DNA from 4 places in the Sporosarcina contaminans genome. Region 1 is predicted to be linked to each of the others. Evidence: riboswitches for the same ligand, from Rfam matches in the RefSeq annotation. Region 1 holds a riboswitch; each other region holds the start of a gene.
What was found. Region 1 has a riboswitch for S-adenosylmethionine ahead of ACFQ38_RS13450 (VOC family protein). Riboswitches for the same ligand answer to the same signal wherever they lie in the genome.
Positions count from the first base shown of each region.

Region 2: another riboswitch for S-adenosylmethionine. It lies ahead of ACFQ38_RS18280 (bifunctional homocysteine S-methyltransferase/methylenetetrahydrofolate reductase); the one in region 1 lies ahead of ACFQ38_RS13450 (VOC family protein).
Region 3: another riboswitch for S-adenosylmethionine. It lies ahead of ACFQ38_RS13760 (methionine biosynthesis PLP-dependent protein); the one in region 1 lies ahead of ACFQ38_RS13450 (VOC family protein).
Region 4: another riboswitch for S-adenosylmethionine. It lies ahead of ACFQ38_RS08695 (methionine ABC transporter ATP-binding protein); the one in region 1 lies ahead of ACFQ38_RS13450 (VOC family protein).

Region 1 covers NZ_JBHTLT010000111.1:13,887-18,966, forward strand. The annotation lists gene ACFQ38_RS13435 (ATP-binding cassette domain-containing protein) at 236-988, opposite strand; gene ACFQ38_RS13440 (ABC transporter permease subunit) at 1,006-1,773, opposite strand; gene ACFQ38_RS13445 (aliphatic sulfonate ABC transporter substrate-binding protein) at 1,786-2,751, opposite strand; gene ACFQ38_RS13450 (VOC family protein) at 2,804-3,619, opposite strand; SAM riboswitch class I at 3,676-3,776, opposite strand; gene ACFQ38_RS13455 (SDR family NAD(P)-dependent oxidoreductase) at 4,082-4,837, opposite strand.
Region 2 covers NZ_JBHTLT010000134.1:6,346-11,792, reverse strand. The annotation lists gene ACFQ38_RS18300 (hypothetical protein) at 1-214, opposite strand, end outside; gene bioB (biotin synthase BioB) at 1,103-2,113, opposite strand; gene ACFQ38_RS18290 (biotin transporter BioY) at 2,110-2,706, opposite strand; gene ACFQ38_RS18285 (hypothetical protein) at 2,842-3,021, opposite strand; SAM riboswitch class I at 3,135-3,239, shown strand; gene ACFQ38_RS18280 (bifunctional homocysteine S-methyltransferase/methylenetetrahydrofolate reductase) at 3,433-5,292, shown strand; gene metH (methionine synthase) at 5,273-5,447, shown strand, end outside.
Region 3 covers NZ_JBHTLT010000114.1:10,952-16,398, reverse strand. The annotation lists gene ACFQ38_RS13770 (ABC transporter ATP-binding protein) at 1-293, opposite strand, end outside; gene ACFQ38_RS13765 (cyclase family protein) at 1,069-1,818, opposite strand; gene ACFQ38_RS13760 (methionine biosynthesis PLP-dependent protein) at 1,852-2,982, opposite strand; SAM riboswitch class I at 3,070-3,175, opposite strand; gene ACFQ38_RS13755 (DMT family transporter) at 3,310-3,642, shown strand; gene ACFQ38_RS13750 (DMT family transporter) at 3,644-3,958, shown strand; gene ACFQ38_RS13745 (ABC transporter permease) at 3,996-4,754, opposite strand; gene ACFQ38_RS13740 (ABC transporter ATP-binding protein) at 4,751-5,447, opposite strand, start outside.
Region 4 covers NZ_JBHTLT010000042.1:138-5,584, forward strand. The annotation lists gene ACFQ38_RS08685 (MetQ/NlpA family ABC transporter substrate-binding protein) at 1-822, opposite strand, end outside; gene ACFQ38_RS08690 (methionine ABC transporter permease) at 873-1,541, opposite strand; gene ACFQ38_RS08695 (methionine ABC transporter ATP-binding protein) at 1,534-2,559, opposite strand; SAM riboswitch class I at 2,757-2,861, opposite strand; gene ACFQ38_RS08700 (thioredoxin family protein) at 2,912-3,208, opposite strand; gene ACFQ38_RS08705 (toprim domain-containing protein) at 3,226-3,570, opposite strand; gene gcvH (glycine cleavage system protein GcvH) at 3,633-4,016, opposite strand; gene ACFQ38_RS08715 (arsenate reductase family protein) at 4,097-4,456, opposite strand; gene ACFQ38_RS08720 (acyl-CoA dehydrogenase family protein) at 4,630-5,447, opposite strand, start outside.

The DNA of each region.
Region 1 (5,080 bases):
CAGAAATTTTACATAGAAACATGATGAACTTCCACTCGCAACCCATGCACTTTCACGCATAACCCTATCATTCGGTGCATAATAACGGTCAACAAAGCAGCATTCATACAAAATACGCATAACTTGCCCACTAGACGAATAGCCCCTTTGGAATGGCGCATAAACAACCCTTATTTCCACAAAAAAAACCTCGATAAGCGGTATCGCTTTCATTCGAGGTCTCTTCGCCTTGTATTCACAATGATAAAATCCTGTCTAAAATCTTCTTCTCCATTTTCGCTAACGTGACATTTGACAATTCACGAGGCCGCGGCAAATGGTTTTGCATATCCATTGTAATATCCCCATCTTCAATTAAAATGATCCGGTCTCCTAACTTCACTGCTTCCCTAACGTCATGGGTTACTAATAATGCGGTGAACTGCTGCTTCTGCCAAAGCTTTTCTATGAGAATTTGCATTTCCATTCGTGTCAAGGCATCCAAGGCACTCATCGGCTCATCTAACAGCAATAAAGAAGGAGAGTGCACCAATGCCCTCGCAAGAGCAACACGCTGTTGCTGGCCACCCGATAACGTTGAAGGATAACTGTTTTCGTATTCTGCTAAGCCGACATAATGTAAAGTTTCCCTTGCCCGGTCTTTCCAATTTCCATTCAAGCCTAAACCAACATTATCAATGGCCTTCTTCCAAGGAAGCAGTCTTGAATCTTGATACATCATTCTCGCCATTTTCGTAGATTTTTCAACTGGTTGACCGTCAAATTCGATTGTTCCTTCTGTCGTTTGTTCAAGGCCCGCCACAAGCCTTAGCAGCGTACTTTTCCCGCTGCCTGACTTTCCAACGATAACGACGAATTGTCCAGGATGTATAGTAAGTGATATATTCTTCAACACAGTTTTCCCATTATACGCTTTCGTCACTTGCTGCAATGTAATTTCTACAGCATGCTCGTTCTGCAATTCCTTTTCCCTGTCGATCAGTGCCATACTATACCTCCATTCTTTTATTGAACATATCCTTTATGCCACTTCAATGCTTTCCGCTCCCCATAGCGAGCGAGCAGATCGGCCACTTTCCCAAATAAGGCATAGAGCAAAATTGTAATGATAATAATATCCGACTGCATGAACTGTTGTGCAGTCATTGCCAAGTAACCGACACCCCGTGTCGATGCGATTGTCTCTGCCACAATTAAAGTCATCCACATTACGCCTAAAGAATAGCGTAGCCCAACAAAAATGGATGGCAAAGCACCTATGAGCAATATTTCTTTAAAAAGCCTCCAGCCCTTCAGCCCATACATTCTGCCCATTTCAATAAATCCCGGATCGATATTGCGTATGCCATGCAGCGTATTAATATAGATTGGGAACATTACCCCGATCGAAACTAAGAAAATCTTAGCTCCTTCATCGATTCCAAACCATATGATGACAAGCGGCACGAGGGCCAAGTTTGGGATATTGCGGATCATTTGCAATGTCGTATCCGTAAAAGCATATGAGAACTTTGATAGCCCATTTGCTATACCCAAAATGAAGCCTATTCCCCCGCCAATTACAAGCCCGATTAACGCTCTCCCTAAACTCGCAGCCATATGGTAAGTCAGATCCCCAGATACTACTAATTGATATAAGCTTTTCAATACTGTCAAAGGTGCGGGCAGCAGCTGTGGGGAGACGAATCCGCCTGATACGACCACCTGCCAAGCAACGATGATGAAAATTGGAATAAGCCATGGAATAGCCGTCCGTTTCAACTGAATCACCATCATTCTTCCTCCTTACTTCTTCGGAACCCGATCACGAATGTCGATTTTATTTGGAATCAATCCGATTTCATAATAAGTATCCGCCTGCTTTTGTTGTGCCTCTATAATTGAATCGTCAATACGATCAACAGCATATTGCCTGCGGTCGACTGCTCGCTCAATCACTTTTTCGTCAATTCCTAACATGTTAGAGACAAGCTTAACGACCTCATCTTTATTTTCATTCGCCCACTGATCGGATTCATCTGTCGCTTCTAAAATTAACTCGACTAATTCGTGGTTCTTTTTATAAAAATCCTCATTCGCATAATAGAATGTGCGGTTTGGATAGCCATAATCTTTGCCCTCCGTTAGGTTAACGGTCTTTAAATCAACTTCCACACCGGCAAAAAACGGATCATACGTTGCAAGCGCGTCGATTTTATTCGTCTCAAAAGCTGTTCTTTGCTGTGCTGCATCTTGCAAATATACCCACTCAACATCATCTATTGAAAGGCCGGCATCCTCGACTGCCAAGATGGCCAAATAATGATGGTTGCCGCCTTTCAATGCACCGATCTTCTTCCCTTTCAACTGATCAACTGAAGTGATCCCTGAATCTTTATGAACTAACAACCCCACACCTTCCGGATTCGGCAAATCTGCGCCTACATAGACGAACGGTTTATTGCCTGCTTGCGCATTAATGCCGGAGCCATCTGCTGCATGCCCAAAGTCGATATGCCCTGTAAACAGCCCTTCTAACAATGTGCCTCCATGAACGAATTCCCGCCATTCTACCCGATAGCCCTCTGCCTCCAACTTTTTCTCTAATATTCCACTTTCTTTCAATATATTTAATGTGTTTCCTTTTTGGAAACCAACACGCACCACCTTTTCAGAGGCTTCTGCGCTGTCTGAAGCCTTCTCCCCGCTGCATCCTGCCAATGAAAACAATACAATTGCAGCGAAAACTATTAAGTAAAATCCTTTTCTCATTCATATATCTCCTATTCATATTAGTTTACTTGGTTTTATACATAAAAATTTTTCACTGCTTGATTATATAATGACCATGAAATAGGTCGAATGATTTTTCCTCTTTCCCTCCTTGAATAACAATTTGGAAAGGCTTCTCCCCACGTGACTCTAATTTATGCTGTACAATTCCTTTCCCAATTGGTTCATAAAAGATAATCTCCACATCACCAATTACAACTGCCTGACCTTGTGCATTTAACTTTTCATCAGTATATGCATCTTTGACAGGTGCGTTCAGCAATATGGACCATTGCCTAACAGATTCTTTCAAATCTTTTACGGCAAACGATAGGGAAGCTATTTTCAACGCCTCTCCATTTGGATGGTCTGCCATGACCTTCTGCTGTATCAAATCTTTTTCCCTTTCATCATCCTCCGCTTCCCATTGAATAATAAACGGTAGCTCAGGGCCCTCTTCATCTGTACCTGCGTAAAGCAATTGCCATTTTACAACCGAGCCATCCGGTCTCTTCCTATGGAGTGGCACCGGTCCGGTCACTTTTAATCCATGTTCCTTGAATCGTTGTGCCACGCCTTCAATATTAGTCGTCCGAATAGCAAAGCGGGCAAAACCTTCCCGAAACTCATCTCTAATAATTGTAGAAATTAAACTAAATGACGGATGCTCTGTATTTTTCACTAAATTACGGTCATATGTTCCTAAAAACTCGATATAGGATAAACCAAAATAGCTTAACCCGTTATACGTTCCCCGATCCTCATGGACACCGCCTTCTACTGCATGAAAGCCAACAGCCTGAAATTCTTGCACTGCTTTCTCCGGCTCCTCTACAAAGTGCACAAGATGATCAAATACAAATTCCATATCTTTTCCCCCTTAAAATAAAAATCCCTTCTATAAGAAGAGAAATTCATATCCGCTTCTTATCTTCCAAGTTACAACTTGGCGGAATTAGCACCATACCTAAAGGTTGGTTGCTGAGACTTCAATGGGCCACTCCCTCCATCTCTCTTGATAAGATACAATATGTAATTAGTACATACTTTACTTGTTCCCTTACACAAAGTCAAACATTATTTTAACTATTCTTATCAGTTTAGTATGAATAAGAAAGAAGACTTAAGATCGCTTTGTTAACACTTGCTTCGAATGGTATCATTCTTCTGCCAAAAGATTAGTACTTTATACTTGGCGATACATTATTTCCATAAAAAATACACACTCAGACATGAATGTCCAAATGCGCATCTCACTAACTTCATTACTCCTCCACAACAACTTTCTATACAAGTGACTATCTCTTGGATAGAAAGTCTTGTAATGACTTCAATGCAACATAATAGAGCCACCATCTGTCATAATTGTTTGACCCGTAATATATTGAGAATCCTCCGATGCTAAGAAGACGGCAACCCGACCGATATCCTTTTCAACATCTCCAAAGCGCCCTAAAGGAATTTTATTTTTGACCGCTTCATAATACTCTGGCTGTGCCTTCGACCACGCCTCAACGCCTGGAGAATATGCAATAGGGCTAATAATATTTACATTAATGCCAAAGCGTCCCCACTCATTTGCAGCTACACGGGATAATCCTCGTATTGCCTCTTTGGCAGCAGCATATGCACCCTGCGTCTCATGACCAGCCAATCCAGCACCGGAAGCAAAATTAATTATATTTCCCTTCGACTCCTTTAAATGTGGCAAAGCAGCCTGCATTAAATAAAACGTTGGATAAAACCCTGTTCCAACAGATAAATCCAGATCTGCCTGAGTTGTATTTTCCAATGGCACTTGCTTAGAAGCATGCGCATTATTAACTAATACATCCAACCGACCGTATTTTTCTACGACTGTATTAACAATCTTATACAAATTGCCATGATCCATTAAATTTGCTTGAATGAACATAGACTTTGGAGAATGAGTTTGAAGCTCCTTCAGCATCTCTTCTCCCGTCTCTTTATTCACATCCACAATAGCTACGACAGCACCTTCCTTTACCATCGCCTTCGCCATTCCACCTCCTATCCCACCAGCTCCGCCAGTAATAATGACAACCTTATCTAACAATTTTCCCATTTAAATTCTCCTCTTTTCATGAGTCTAAAACTATTTTAACACTAAAATACTTTTGTATAAAACAACAAGTTCTTCGGTTATCTATATATTGTTTGCCGATGCATCCATACATAATACATTGCTTCTTCTAATTAAAGCCTTAAAAACGGAAAGCATAAATAAATGCATAACGACTGCTTTCATACAAATAAATACCTATAATAGCGCATAAAACAAAACAACAGCGCATAACCGCATGTAGAA
Region 2 (5,447 bases), on a different contig from region 1:
GAAGCAACGCCCAAAGCGATGTCCAATTCCGATCCATGTTCGTTATATAATAAATTGCAAAGGTAATGACAGTCATTGCAACAACTGTCGCAGATAGAGCAGCAATCCTATTGAATGCCGCCTCACCGCTCTCTTTCTTTACCGCTGTAAACGGAACAATAACCATTGCCGAAATGATGCCCGCCACTAATGAAAACAATAATAAGTGTGTCATACAAAACTCCTCTTTTATTTGGGATTATCACCTACTCTTTTATACGGTTGAGCAAGACGATCGTTTCACATAAATTAAAAATACCGGCATAAGGCTTTTATCAAAAAACGTATAAACAGTTCCCTTAACACAAACGATAACTGAAAACGGGTACTACGACATGCCATGCGCATAAATCTTAAATCATTTTAAAAAACTCATAAAGCACTTTCGTTCTCCAAAGAACAGTGGTGAGGTTAACTTGACCCTTCTCACTGTCAAGGGTTCGCGGAAAGATGCCGATTGGTAGACCTCATTCCGTTCAATTGTAAGGAATAGTTATTTAAACAATTTTTAGGTACACTTCCATCCAAATCAATTTTACCGTTGTCATGGTCGAGTTAAATTTGGATTTATCCAGCTGCAGGTGTTTTGAGCGTACAAACCTGCAGTCTGCCTGACTTTACCGTTCTTTTACCATTACAAAGTTTTGGTGTTTTTCCTTAAAAACCAAAAGTAGATTGTCAACAATAGTAAAACAATTGGGGTTGAACCCATGTATTTTAAAGCGCTATTTGCTCCCGAAAAATAGTAAGCGGTAGGCAAAAAAGCAATTGTGCTTATGAATGTTAAGAACCAAGACTGCTTAATAATCCCGAAACACAATGTTATAATTGAAGTTAAAAATGATATTTCCCAAATAACAAAACCCTCCTTATCGATTTTTAAAGAGAAAAAACCTAAGAAGCCAAATTAGAAAATCGAAATGAGTTAAAATTGATTTTTGGAATAAAGAGCCTCTAATTTACGGACATAACAAAAAGGCTATCCAGTAGCTTAAATTACTAGTAGATAGCCACACTTTTTACTCTATAAAAATAAGAACGATCATAAAACGGCGTTCATCTATTACTTCACCAAAGCTTCTTTTCCAAGCGGTTCCAGATCAATTTCAAACCCCATATCTTCTAACATCTGCTTGTCCCGATCACTTTCCTGCCCTGCTGTCGTCAAATAGTCCCCAATAAAAATTGAGTTGGCCGGGTAAAGACCTAATGGCTGGAGCGAGCGTAAGTTCACTTCCCTGCCTCCCGAAATCCGAATTTCTTTCGTTGGATTCATAAAACGGAACAGGCAAAGCACTTTTAAACAGTATCGCGGCGTCAGTTCTTTCGTCCCCTCAAGCGGCGTGCCGTCAACTGCATGCAAAAAATTTACTGGAATTGAGTCAGCATCCATCGCATGCAAACTACGCGCCATTGCAATGACATCCGCTTTCGTTTCGCGCATGCCGACAATAACGCCGGAACACGGCGAAATACCGGCCTCTTTAGCTAAAGATACCGTATTGACACGATCTTCGTATGTATGCGACGTTGTAATGTTATTATGGTGGGCTGCCGACGTATTAATATTGTGATTGTATCGGTCAACGCCCGCTTCTTTCAGCCGTTTTGCTTGTTCCGGCTTTAAAATGCCGAGACAAGCGCACACCGTCATATCACGGTGCTTTGATTTAATTTCTTTGACTGCGTCAACGACAATTTCAAGCTCCCTGTTCACCGGTCCACGTCCGCTCGCAACGATACAGTACGTCCCTGCATTTACAGATGCCGCTCGTTCAGCACCTGCGACGATTTCTTCCTGCTTCATCATCGCATACTTTTCAATTGGCGCTTTTGAAACAATCGATTGGGCACAATATCCGCAGTTTTCCGGACATAAACCTGATTTCGTATTGATGATCATATTCAACTTTACTTTATTCCCATAATAAAAACTCCGGATTTTATATGAAGCATGCAACAACAGAAGCAGCTCCTCATTAGGGCAGTCCAAAATGGCCATCGCTTCTTCATCCGTAATGTCCTCGCCTGACAGCACACGATCCGCTATGGCATTAAAGTCGAGTCCCCTCAATGCGATCGCCTCACTTTCAGCACTTTATACATCCTGTGGCCGAAAATGCCTGCCAAAACCGATAATAGGATGTCTTTCGGCAACGGAGGAACCATCCACGCCCATGCAACTGCATAACTGAATGCATCCGGTGCAGCTGCCCAAAACTTGTACGAAAAATACATCCAATTCGTGCCGAATAAATAATTGATGCTCATCCCGACTAACGCAGCAACGATATAGCTCTTCAAGCTCCCATACCTTTCAACGATCAATCCCGCTACGTATGCAAGAAGAATAAATGACAAAACAAAACCAAAAGTCGGGCTTAAAATAGATCCAAATCCGCCTTGAAATTTTGCGAATACCGGTGCCCCTACAAGCCCTAATGCCATATATACCGTCATCGATATTGCACCTAAACGGCTTCCTAAAATCAAACCTGCCAAAATAGAGAAAAACGTTTGCAACGTAATCGGCACCCCACCAACTACTAAGAACGGCACAAACGTTGTAATATTCGCTCCGATCATCATAAGTGCTGCAAACATTCCGCAATAGACAAGGCTCAGTGCACTCATAGAACTTTTCGTTTTCACAGTTGTCGTAGTCATTCAATATACACCCCTTTTGTTTTCTGTTAATAGAATAATAGCTGACACCATTTGTGTCAACCCAAAAATATTTTAAGTTAACTCAAATAGTACAATAAAAAATCGACAGCTATTTTCGCTATCGATTTTTCAACGTTATTTATCTTCGCTCTTAGGAAATAAAAAATGGGCAAGTACCCCGCTCAGGACTGCTGCTCCAATCGTAATCCAAACACGATGCATACCCGGAACTTCCTGAAAGCTTTTACTGAGCATAACCCATGCAATCCCAGCAACCAAAAGCGCAATTGGAACGGAAAATTTGAAAATCCTCAACGTTTTCACCTACTATTTTCTATTCGTACGCCCATTCTATCATAATTCAGCTATTGACGTATGAAACAATAAAGGGTATGATACTTTAAATTATTCTAATAACTGCATATCTATTCTTATCAAGAGAAGCTGAGGGACTGGCCCGTCGAAGCTTCAGCAACCAGCCATTATTGGTCAGGTGCTAATTCCAGCAGGCATACTTGCCTGATAGATGAGAAGGAGCGATCTTTATTCGCATATTCGAAGCCTTCTTATTTTCAGAAGGCTTTTTATTTTTATTTCAGCAAATGACCACTCTCCTTCGCAAGCATAATATCCATTATTCTGCGGATATTCATAACGTGCTGAATCAAAAATAATTATTTTCATCTATTCCTTGATTGAACAATATGCAAAGAAAGGGTGGAAAACATGACATTACTTGAAAGATTGAAGACAGATATTTTGACGGCGGACGGTGCGATGGGAACATTGCTTTACTCATACGGAATCGACTTTTGCTACGAAGAGCTAAATGTAGAAAAACCAGAAGTGATTGAAAAAATCCATGAGGAATATATCGCTGCAGGTGCGGACATCATTCAAACCAATACATATGGCGCCAACGCATTGAAATTATCTCGCTACAGCATGCAGAATCGTGTGAAGGAATTCAATACAGCTGCAATGGGCATTGCCAAGCGGGCAGCCGCACGCAGAGGACAATACGTTTTAGGGACAATCGGCGGATTACGTGGAATCCGTAAAAGCGATGCCTCTTTGCAAGAAGTTCTCCATATTGTCCATGAACAGGCTGATGCTTTATTGTCCGGAGATCCTGACGGTTTATTGCTTGAAACGTACTATGATTTTGAAGAGCTGACGACAGTTGTCGAGGCACTCAAGAAATTAACAGATGTGCCTATCATCGCCCAAGTTTCCATGGAGGAACCGGGAATACTCCAAAATGGCTTGGTGCTGAACGAAGCATTGCATAGGCTTTCCGATTTAGGGGCTGATGTCGTCGGAGTCAACTGTCGGTTAGGTCCTTACCATACAATCCAAGCATTTGAAAAAGTGAATCTCACGGATGGACTTCTGCTCTCCGCAGCTCCGAATGCCAGTTTGCTTGATGTGGAAGATGGGCGAATCGTCTACTCATCTGAAGCTGATTACTTCGGAAAAGCAGCCGCTTTACTGCGCGATGAAGGGGTTCGTCTGATCGGCGGCTGCTGCGGCACGACACCTAAACATATTGCAGCTGTTAAAAAACAATTAGCCGGCTTAAAGCCGGTTACAAAGAAAGAAGTTAAATCCCAAAAACCGATTGTAATACGCGATGCTGAACCTGCATTATTCGAACCCATTCATGAAAAGGCCAAAAGAGAACGGACAGTCATCGTCGAACTGGATACGCCTCGCCATTTAGAAACGGAAGCTTATATTGAAGGGGCGAAACAGCTTTATAACGCAGGAGTTGACGCTGTAACGATGGCAGACAATTCTTTAGCCTCGCCACGGATTAGCAATATGGCGATGGGCTCTATATTGAAACAACAGCATGCTATACGACCACTAGTGCATCTAACTTGCCGCGATCATAATCTAATTGGCTTGCAATCACACTTAATGGGGCTTGATGCACTTGGTATCCACGATATTTTGGCAGTTACTGGCGATCCTACGAAGGTCGGCGATTTTCCGGGAGCAGCGAGCGTCTACGACGTATCGAGCTTGGAATTAATTCAACTCATTAAGCAGTTGAACGAAGGCATTTCCTTCTCCGGGAAACCGCTCCGCAAAAAAGCGAAATTTTCAGTAGCCGCCGCCTTCAATCCTAATGTCCGAGTATTGGATCGTGCCGTTAAGCGGTTGGAAAAGAAAATTGAGTGTGGGGCGGATTATTTCATTACACAACCTGTTTATACGAAAGAGAAAATCGAGGAAATATATGAAGCGACAAAGCATTTGGATACACCGATTTTCATAGGCATTATGCCGTTGACGAATATTCGGAATGCCGAATTCCTGCATCATGAAGTACCTGGTATTAAGCTGTCTGAAGATGTACTTGCACGGATGCGCGATTGTGGAGATGACCGCGAACGGGCTACAGCGGAAGGTATTGCTATCTCAAAGGAATTGATCGATACAGCGGCGAAACTTTTCAATGGCATCTATATCATTACACCATTTCTCCGATACGATATGTCATTGGAGTTAATAAAACATATCCAACTATTGGATGGGAAGAAGGAGAGGGAATTTGTCCATGCCGAAACATCTTATTGAACAGCATCTTGAAAAGAGAATCCTCATCATAGATGGGGCGATGGGCACAATGTTGCAAGCCGAAAACTTATCTGCCGAAGATTTTGGGGGCGAAGAATACGAAGGCTGCAATGAATATTTAAATGTACTGAGACCTGACATTTTAGACAAAATCC
Region 3 (5,447 bases), on a different contig from region 1:
AAAATCATGCCAATTTGGTTGCCGCGGACCGAAGTCATTTGTTTAGCCTTTAGTTCAAGCAAGTTGCGGTCATTCATTTGAATAGTTCCTTCTACGATGCGTCCGGGTTTATTAATAAGCTGCATAATTGAAAGGGCGGTAATGCTTTTTCCACTGCCTGATTCTCCAACGATTGCAACAGTTTCTCCCGGATAAACTGAAAAAGAGACGCCGTCAACCGCTTTTGCGATCAAATCTTGTTCCAAGTAAAAATACGTTTTTAACGCTTGGACATTCAAGACGGGTTGATTCATAGAGACCCTCCATTCGTGTTAGTAGCAAAAAAAGAAGAGCGGTAATCAATTATTCTATGATTAGTCTGATAATTATATACAATCCTAATCATAACACTCAAAGTTGTCAATCACTTTTTTGTAATATATCGGAAAAGATGGTTCGAACTTATTCTACAGGAATCAACAGGAATTTATTTCGGTTTTATGAAGTTTCGATTTATGAAATAACTGTATAATAGCAATGGAAGTATTGAAGTTATGTGGCTTTAGCAGGATTATGCGTTGTTGGAGAGCTTTATCTATGCATAGAGTGCGTTAATGGTTTTTAAAGAGGTTTATGTGTTTTTCTATTCGTTTATGAGCTTTTCTGTCGATTGATAAGGAAAAAGCCCAGAGGCACCGGGCTCAGCTTGTTGACAAACGTTCGCATACTAAGTTGAGGCCAGTAGGACGCTGGTCATGCAACCGTTGCTGCAGGAGCAACGAGCTTAGGTTGCCTCCTTTGTTCCTTCCCTCATGAACATGACGTTCTATTCGGGTCATCGCTCGGCCTCGTGCGAGCCTGCACGAGGCGGGTCATGCAGTCAATCGAGCGGCGAAGGGCGATTTGCTGTATTTACGCGCATTTAGCGGAAATTAAGGCACTAGGGACGTCGCGCACCTATATTGTCTTCCACGTGGCAAGCGTTCTCAAGCCAAGCTGGGCAAATTCCTCTCACATGACTACGAACCTTAAAAAGACTGTAGCCAAAGTGAAAAAACACTTTGGCTACAGTCTGGGCACCGGGCTTTTTTATGGAAGGATAGCAAACGATCTAACCGGGAAGCCCGATGCTTTTTCTGGCTTCGGAACAATATTAAAGATGATTGCTCCTTTAGCTGGCAATAGATGTAAATTCGTCATTAGTTCAATTTGGTATGTGTCTTGCTCCAATACATAATATTCACCGATCAATTTGCCGTTTTTGCGGAAATCAATTGCAGAGTCGGTATCGAACGTTTCGTGTCCGATAGCTTTGATTTTCCTATGTTCGAATAGTAATTTGAGTGCTTCTGGACCCCATCCGGGAATGTGATTGTTTCCATCGGCATCTTTGTTATTAAATGCTTCGTGATCGGGCCATCTTTTGCTCCAATCCGTGCGAAGGGCGACAAAGGTGCCTTCTTCTATTTCTCCGTGCACAGCTTCGAAATCCAAAATATCTTGAACAGATAATGTGAAATCATTGTTTGCTGCTGCTGCTGCGGATTTGTCTATAACGACTAAAGGCAATACTAATTCTTTCAGCTGTAGCTCTTCCAAATAGCGTGTGTCGCGCACAAAATGGATTGGCGCATCAATATGTGTTCCGTATTGTCCAGAAAACGAAAAGTTTTGTGCGAAAAAGCCATCGTCATGTGTGAACAGCGTTTTAAATTCTGCGTCATCGAACATGAAAAAATGCGGTGAATTCGGACCGAAAGTATGCGTCAAATCAACCCATTTTTTACTTTTCAATAAACGAAGCGCTTCTTGAATTTCTGATTCCGCTTTTACTGTCATTGCAATCACTCTCTTTCATAATTAAATGAACCCTTAGCGGGGAATTGCCGTTTCCGTTGCTTGATAAGCTGCGTCGATCGCTTGGTGCAAATCTTCGATCAGATCTTCCGCTTCTTCAAGCCCTACAGAGAAGCGTAGAAGACGGTTATCAACACCGCGTTTCACGCGTTCTTCTACGGGGATATCCGCGTGTGTTTGCGTTGTCGGATAGGTGATAAAGCTTTCCACGCCTCCTAAACTTTCTGCAAACGTAATTAAGTTCAAGTTTTTCAAGAAAGGGTCGACATAGCTGCTTTCTTTTAGCCGGAATGACAGCATGCCTCCGACACCTGCATATAGCACATCCGTAACAAGCGGATGAGTTTCCAAATAGGCAGCAATTTCCTTTGCGTTCGCATCATGCTGTCTCATTCGCACATGTAATGTTTTTAATCCGCGAATGACTAAAAATGCATCGAACGGAGAGAGGGTTGCACCGATGGCGTTATGTTGTTCAAATAATCGCGCGCATAATGCTTCTCCTTTCGCAACGACTAATCCTGCCAACACATCATTATGGCCCCCGATATATTTAGTGGCGCTATGGATGACGATGTCTGCTCCCAATTCAATAGGACGCTGATAATAGGGTGTTAAAAATGTATTGTCGACAATGAGGTAAAGTCCGTGTTTTTTCGCAAGTTCAGCATATGCTGCAATGTTTATTTTTATCATTAAAGGGTTCGTTGGCGTCTCAATGAAAAGTGCTTTTGTCTGTTCCGTAATTTGTTGTTCAACTTCTTCTACGGTTTTGAAAGAAGCATAGGAGGTACGGATATTATAATTTGTGGCATATTGTTCGAAAAGCCGATATGTGCCGCCGTAAATATCATCGGGGGCAATCAGCTCGTCACCTGATGCAAATAGGGAAAGCACTAATTGGATGGCAGCCATTCCTGAGCTGCACGCATAGCCTTGATCACCAGATTCCAATTGGGCGATGCCATCCTCTAAAATGGTCCGTGTTGGATTTTTTGTCCGAGTATAGTCATAGCCGGTGGAAAGTCCTAAACCATCATGTTTGTATGCGGTAGATAAATAGATTGGCGGATTGACCGCACCTGTTTTTTTGTCGCTTCGATTGCCCAATTGCACTAAGTTCGTATGTATACTTCTTTTCGTCAATGAAACCCTTCCTTTCGCTGCATATAAAAAGCCCCCTTCCAAGATAGAAGAGGGCCTCAACACGCGTGATCGTCGTTGAATTCAATCTTCTTATCTTCAAGACAGAATCTGCCTTTTGGAATTAGCACCATACCAATACGGGCTGGTTGCTGAGACTTCTACGGGCCAATCCCTCCGTCTCTCTTGATAAGAATGAAGCTATGCATTTTTGATTTATCCAAAGTTATCATATATTCGAAAATTTAGCAAGCCTTCTTTCAGAAATCTCTTTATAGGTTTCTGCTATACTGTATGTATGCAATTTTGATACGATTTGGAGGTCATGGAATGGCTTGGCTTTATGTTTTATTGGCAGCGGTCGTTGAAGTGTTCTGGGTGATCGGTCTGCGTTATTCGGAGACACCGTTAGAATGGGCAGGAACAATCATTGCAATCATTATTAGTTTTTATTCGATTATTAAAGCATGTGAAAAATTGCCTTCTGGAACGGTATATGCTGTTTTTACTGGATCTGGCGCCGCTGCAATTGTACTGATAGACTTTTTATTTTTCGGAGCGGAGTTTTCTTTTATTAAAATATTATTTATCGGTATCATTATAATCGGTGTAATTGGTATTAAAATGACGACAGTCGATCCTGTAGATGAAGGGGGCGATTGAAGTGGCATGGGTATATTTAGTTTTGGCCAGTTTTGGAGAAATATTTGGTGTGATGAGCATTAATCTTTATTTGCAGAAAAAGAACTATGTTTGGCTTCTTTCAATCATCTGCACGTTTTCCGCCGGTTTCTTCTTTTTGTCTTTGGCGATGCGCGAAATTCCGATGGGAACAGCATACGCGATTTGGACTGGATTAGGAGCTGCAGGCGCAGTGCTTATGGGCATTTTGTTTTTTAAGGAATCTGCCGGATGGAAAAGGATTGTATTTTTGCTGCTTATTATCGGAGGAGCGGTAGGACTAAAAGTATTTGGATAAAAACGATGGGATGTCTGTTGCGGCATTCCATCGTTTTTTATTTTTCTATAGTACGCAATAATTGCATGCGGTCATTGAAGAGCGTCGGATAGGCGAGAAATCCTAATAAAACACTCGTAATAGCAGCTGTCGATAATAAGAGAAAGAGAATAAGCAACTGGAATTGGACGGCAACGACCGGGTCTGCTCCAGCAATAATTTGTCCGCTCATCATGCCGGGCAGTTGGACGAGGCCAATCGTTTTTTGGCTTTCAATTGTTGGGATCATGCTTGCTTTAATGGCGTTGAGCAATTGGCGCTGGATGGCTTGCTTCGGCGTTCCTCCCAATGACAAAATTAGTTCGGTCTCATCCTGATTTGCTTTGATTTCGGCTGTAAAGCGGTTCAGAAAGAGGATGGAAAGCACCATGGAGTTGCCAATGATCATGCCGCTAATCGAAATAATATATTGTGCAGTGGCGGGAACGATTTGGAGTCCCAATAAAATGCCCTGTGTCAACAATTCGATTGCTGTAAATGTGATGATCAGCTTCCACGTAATGCCTTTTATGCCTTTGCCTTTTTTCTTAGCGTTATTCGTAGCTGCCCCAATCATTAGGCAAATCATAAGTACGATAAATATCGGATTTTCCGAATCAAAAACGAATTTTAGCACATAACCGACTGCCAATAGTTGAATGATCGAACGGACAGTTGCGATTAATGTGTCTTTCTCTAATTGAAGATTTAATGTTTTCGATAAAAGCAATGGAACTAAAACGAAAATGAGTGTCAAAGAGAGAGTGAAATAGCTCATTTTTTATCCCCTCCGCCTTCTACAAAAAGCTTGACTCTATAATTTGCAGGAGAAGTTAATAGATCGCTCGCACCTTCAGCGACCAACTTACCGTCCATCATTACCCATACATGATCGGCGATTCTGATGGCTTGCTCCAAATTATGAGTGATCCAAACGACTGATATACGATCTGTCCGGTTAAGGCGGAAGATTAGTTCTTCAATGTCACGAGCAGAATTGCGATCTAAGGAAGAGGTGATTTCATCCAATAATAAGATCGTCGATTGATTGACTAATGTTCTTGCAATCGATAGTTTTTGGCGTTGTCCACCAGATAAACTTTGAGCGTCCTGCTGGAGGATTTCAGCATCCAAGCCGACTTGTAATAAAAGATTCTTTGCTGTTTTTTTCGATAATGTTTCGCCATGCAATCGGGCAGGCAAGGATAAGTTTTCATAAACCGAGCCTTGAATAATTGGAGAATTTTGCAGAACAATGCCAACTTGCTTCCGCACATTCCTTGGGTCAAGTTCGTTCAATGGTTTGCCTTTCATATAAATCACACCGCTGGTAGGCGTCAACAAGTTATTGCATAACTTGAGTAGCGTTGTTTTTCCGGCACCAGATGGACCGACTAATGCAGTAATTTTCCTCTTTGGGAAAACGCCTGTTATTCCTTGGATGATCGGTTTGCGATCAATGGTAAAACTG
Region 4 (5,447 bases), on a different contig from region 1:
AACTGAACCGTTCCACTCTTCCAAGATAAAGTCTTGAATCTCTTTTGATTTCAATACTTCCACGAGCGCTTTGACCGCTTCTTTGTCCTCGTCGCCTGCACGCACTGCGATGATGTTGACGTAAGGTGAATCTGTCGCTTCAAGTGCAATCGCATCTTCCAATGGATTCAAGCCAGCGTCAATCGCATAGTTGGAGTTGATGAGCAATGCATCGCCCTCATTGTTTTTATACAATTGCGGCATCATTGCTGCTTCGTAATCAGGCTCGAACTTTAAGTTTTTTGGATTGTCGACAATGTCGCTTATTTCAGCTTTTACTTTTTCGACGCCATCCGCAAGCGTAATCAAACCGTTTTCTTCAAGCATTGCAAGCACGCGTCCGTGGTCAGCTACAGAGTTGCTAATTAGGATTGTCGCGCCATCCGGTAAATCATCCAAGGAATCGTATTTTTTCGAATAAATGCCGATCGGTTCAATATGGATGGCACCCGCATTTACAAAGTCGTATCCGAAATCAGCGATTTGCCCTTCGAAGTAAGGGATATGCTGGAAGTAATTTGCATCGATAATGCCAGATTCCAAATCTTTATTCGGTAAAATATAGTCTTGATAAGGCTCAATTTCCAACTTGTACCCTTTTTCCTCCATTAAAGGCGTTGCTTTTTCTAAAATAATGGAGTGAGGTGTATTGGACGCACCAACTTTAATCGTTTTTTGCTCTTCGTTGCCGCCACTTGCATTATCGCCTTTATCTTTCGTTCCGCATGCTGATAGCGCGAGGATAAGAGCAAGCAGAATGAATAGCGAACTGATTTTCTTCATAATAAGTACCCCCTACAATATTTTATATAATAAACAGGCATATCCTGTTATTAACGTTTGTCCACTTTCTTCACAGATAGGTCTCCAATGAACTGGATTGCAAATACAATAATTAAAATAATGACAGTAGCAACAAGCATGACATCGCTCCGGCTTCTTTGGAAGCCTTCATAGTATGCCAAGTTCCCTAATCCGCCTGCTCCGATCACACCAGCCATCGCAGTATAACCGACTAACGCAATTGCCGTAACTGTAATGCCCGAAAGCAAAGCAGGCAATGATTCAGGCAATAACACCTTAAAAATGATCGTTTTTGTTTTCGCACCCATCGATCTCGCAGCTTCAATAACACCTTTATCAATTTCTTGCAATCCGATTAACACCATCCGAGCATAAAACGGAGCAGCACCGATTACGAGAGCAGGTAGAGCAGCTTCCGGCCCACGCATTGAACCGACGAGTAACGTAGTAAACGGGATCAGTAAAATTATGAGTATGATAAACGGAATTGAACGAAAAATATTAACAATGGCTCCCGTGAATATGTTGACAATCCGATTTTGCCAAAGTTGCCCTGGGCCCGATAAAAACAACAGAATGCCGAGTGCTAATCCGAAAATGAAAGTAAATAAAGTTGATACACCCGTCATATATAATGTTTCGACGGTCGCCTTCCACATTTTTTCCCAATCAATATTAACAAATAAAGATTCATTCATTGCCTATCACCTCTGTTTTTACACCTTGTTCATGAAGATAGGCAATTGCCTCATCCATTTCCGCTTTCTCCCCTACAAGCTGGAGCAATAGCGTTCCGTAAGCTCCGCCTTTCGTTTGCGAAATATTTCCTTGCACAATATTCACTTCAACATCGTATTTACGAATCAAGTTAGCCAACACTGGCTGTTCTGTTCGCTCTCCGATAAAGAATAGCTTGATGATTGTGCCTTCGGAATAGTCCTTTTTCAAATTGCCAAGTGCCTCATTTGTCCCAGCAGGCTCCGTCACTTGCGAAACAAATCGTTTCGTAACAGGCGCTTGCGGTGACTGGAAAACATCTAATACTTGTCCGATTTCTACTACTTTTCCTGCTTCCATTACAGCTACCCGATGACAAATTTTCCGAATTACGTGCATCTCGTGTGTAATGAGGACAATTGTCAATCCTAACCGTTCATTGATGCTCGTCAATAATTCTAAAATCGAATCCGTTGTTTCTGGATCGAGAGCTGACGTTGCTTCATCGCATAGAAGAACTTCAGGATCGTTCGCCAATGCGCGTGCAATTCCTACCCGTTGCTTTTGCCCGCCCGATAATTGTGATGGATACGCATTTTCCCTTCCGGCCAAGCCGACTAAATCGATTAGCTCGGAAACCTTTCTGTCACGCTCCGCCTTTTTCACATCTGCTATTTCCAGTGGAAAGGCGATGTTTTCCTTTACGGTTCTTGACCAGAGCAAGTTGAAATGCTGGAAGACCATACTAATTTTCTGACGGGCTTTACGCAGCTCTTGACCTTTCATTGCAGTAATTTCCCGCTTTCCAATCTTGATGCTCCCCGAAGTCGGCATATCAAGTCCATTCAACAAGCGGATCAATGTACTCTTTCCTGCTCCGCTATAGCCGATAATCCCGAAAATTTCACCTTCCGTTATCGTAAAGGACACGCCGTCTACAGCAGCTATGCCGTTTTCTTTGGAACCGAACCTTTTTTCCACTTTAGATAATTGAATCATTTTCCCACCTCATATTTCTGATCATCCGAACGTGCAAACGCCAGCACTTTCCTTCATTTATAATTAACATAAATGAAACCTTTTTATCTTATAAAGTAAAACTCCCATAAATGAGGTTTTTCTTCAAAAATAAAAAACCTTCCTGCAGACAAGCAGAAAGGTTCAATATGTTATAGTACTATAAACATTTGTCCAATCTCTCATCTTCCAAAGCAAAAGCTTTGCGTGACTTGGCACCATTTCACATTCATGACGGTTGCCGGGCTTCATAGGGCACTTCCCTCCACCTCTCTTTATAAGAGTGACGTATTGAATTGTTAAATACATTTATATCATAATTACAGTTTAGAAGTCAACTTAACTTTTCAAGAAGATACGGGATTGATTGAAATGCGTAGATTTTATGGGTGATTTTACCGTTCTTTTGGATTAGCAGGCAAGGGACGCTTTCTATTTGGTAATCGACCGCCAAATCTTGCACGTAATTCATGTCGGCTTTCCCAATCGGCAAATCAGGCTTCATGACAGAAATGACCTCCAACATTTTGGAAGCTACCGCACATGTGCCGCATAATGGCGTATATAAATAATAGACCGATAAAGGTTTTTCCTTACTGTTTTCCCATTGTTCTCTCGTCCAATTTTCGATTCCCAACTTAACCACCCTCAATATAAAAGAAATTCGGGATGCACTTTGAAATCTGCTCTTAACAAAATTTCTGCTATTTTGCGCAAAGGGGTTTTCTCCACCTGTCCATAAAGGTGCTCCGTATAGAGATGGATCGCTTCGGGATATTCTCGGATGAATAACTGTCTAAGCTTATCGCCGGAGTCATCTGCATCCATGAAAACATAGAGATCATATCCTTCAAATGGATATAAAAGCTCTTCCACTCGATACGAGCTGACCGTTCCATTCGTGCAAATGATGGCAACTTGCTCTGACAACACCTTCTGGATTCTCTTTTTGTCGGATAAACCTTCAACAATTAAGAGCTTTTCTGCCTTCATGACATGCTCCCTCCCGAAGAAAAACGAAAAGCCCCAGTTTTCACCGGCGCTTTCACGTATGATTATTCACCAACAGTCATTTTGTCATACTCTTCAGCAGACATTAGCGCATCCAATTCTGACTCATCTGTTGCTTCAACGACGATCATCCATGCACCTTCATATGGAGATTCATTAACCAATTCAGGGCTATCTTCCAACTCTTCGTTCACTTCAATGACTTTACCGCTAATTGGAGCATAAAGTTCAGAAACAGTTTTTACAGATTCAACACTGCCAAAAGGCTCATCCACTTTCACTTCATCACCGACTTGAGGAAGTTCAACGAAAACGATATCCCCCAATTCAGATTGAGCAAAATGTGTAATACCAATTCGATATTTACCGCTTTCATCTTTTACCCATTCGTGTTCTGCAGAAAAACGCAAATCTTTAGGTGTGCTCATCCCATAACCCCTCCATCACTCTACATTTATTGATTCTATTTAATTCTGACATAATTCCATCTTAAAGACAAGGGAGTTATTCACTTCCCCCATACTTCCTCGAACTGCTCTTCTTTAAAGCCTACCGTCACTTTTTCACCATCTGTAAGAAGCGGTCTTTTCAGTAGCATGCCGTCTGAAGAAAGCAGTTTTATCTTCTCTTCGTCCGTCATTGCAGGCAATTTGTCCTTCAAGTTCAGCTCACGGTATTTCATGCCGCTCACATTGAAAAATTTCTTGAGCTCCAAATTGGAGGCTTTTATGATTTTTTCAAGTTCAGCTGCTGTTGGCGGATTTTGTGTAATATCGATTTCCTTAAATTCGATGCCTTTGTCTTCAAGCCATTTTTTAGCTTTTCTGCACGTGCCGCATTTATTGTAGCCATAGTACGTCAATGCCATACTTCTCAACACCTCCATTTAGCCCCATTATAACAGAAAAGCCACCCAGGTATACAAGCATACCCGAGCGGCATATGTGGCAATTCAATTACGATGTTTTTACGTACAGTTCATGAGTAAGACCCATGCAATCAAAACTACATAACGAAATGGTAGACTTCAACAGCTCGATATTAAAGGATATATTTTTCCGCTTCAATCAATTTTGCAGCTGCTTCACGTTTCTTCGCAATGATATTGTAAGGATTCGAACGAGTTAGCTTGCGCAGTGCTGATAACATCATGCGCTGATTGTCTCCTTCCACTGAAGCAAGCAATGTTTCTTTTGCATCCTTTTCGATTGCTTCGAATGCTTCCTGACAGAAGATTTCAGTATATAAGATCTTTTGTTGTTCTTTATCAGCGCCATTTTTCGCCACTGCTTTTTCCGTACGCAATAGTGCAGATTCCATTGCGAAAATATTGTTCGCGATATCCGCGATATTCACAAGCACTTCTTGCTCTTGTTCAAGCTTCGTTCCGAAGCGTTGCGCAGCCATTCCAGCTGCCAACAAACCGATTTTCTTCGCGTTTTTCACTAAAACTTTCTCTTGTGCCAAAGGCTCGTCGCCAATTTCTTCTGGCATCATCATAAGCAATTCTTCTTGCAAGCCTTGTGCTTTTTCAAGCAATGGCAGTTCGCCTTTCATCGCTTTTTTCAAGAATGTGCCAGGCACGATCAACCGGTTAATTTCATTTGTACCTTCAAAAATTCTATTTATGCGTGAATCGCGGTAAATACGCTCTACTTCATACTCTTGCATAAAGCCGTATCCGCCATGCAGTTGAACAGCCTCATCAACAATGTAGTCAAGCACTTCAGATCCAACAACTTTGTTAATGGAGCATTCGATTGCATACTCCGCAATCGAAGCTGCAACAGCTTTACCGTCTTTTTGCTCTTCAGGCGTCATGTGGCTATTGCGCTCTTCAAAATAACCGACTGTACGGT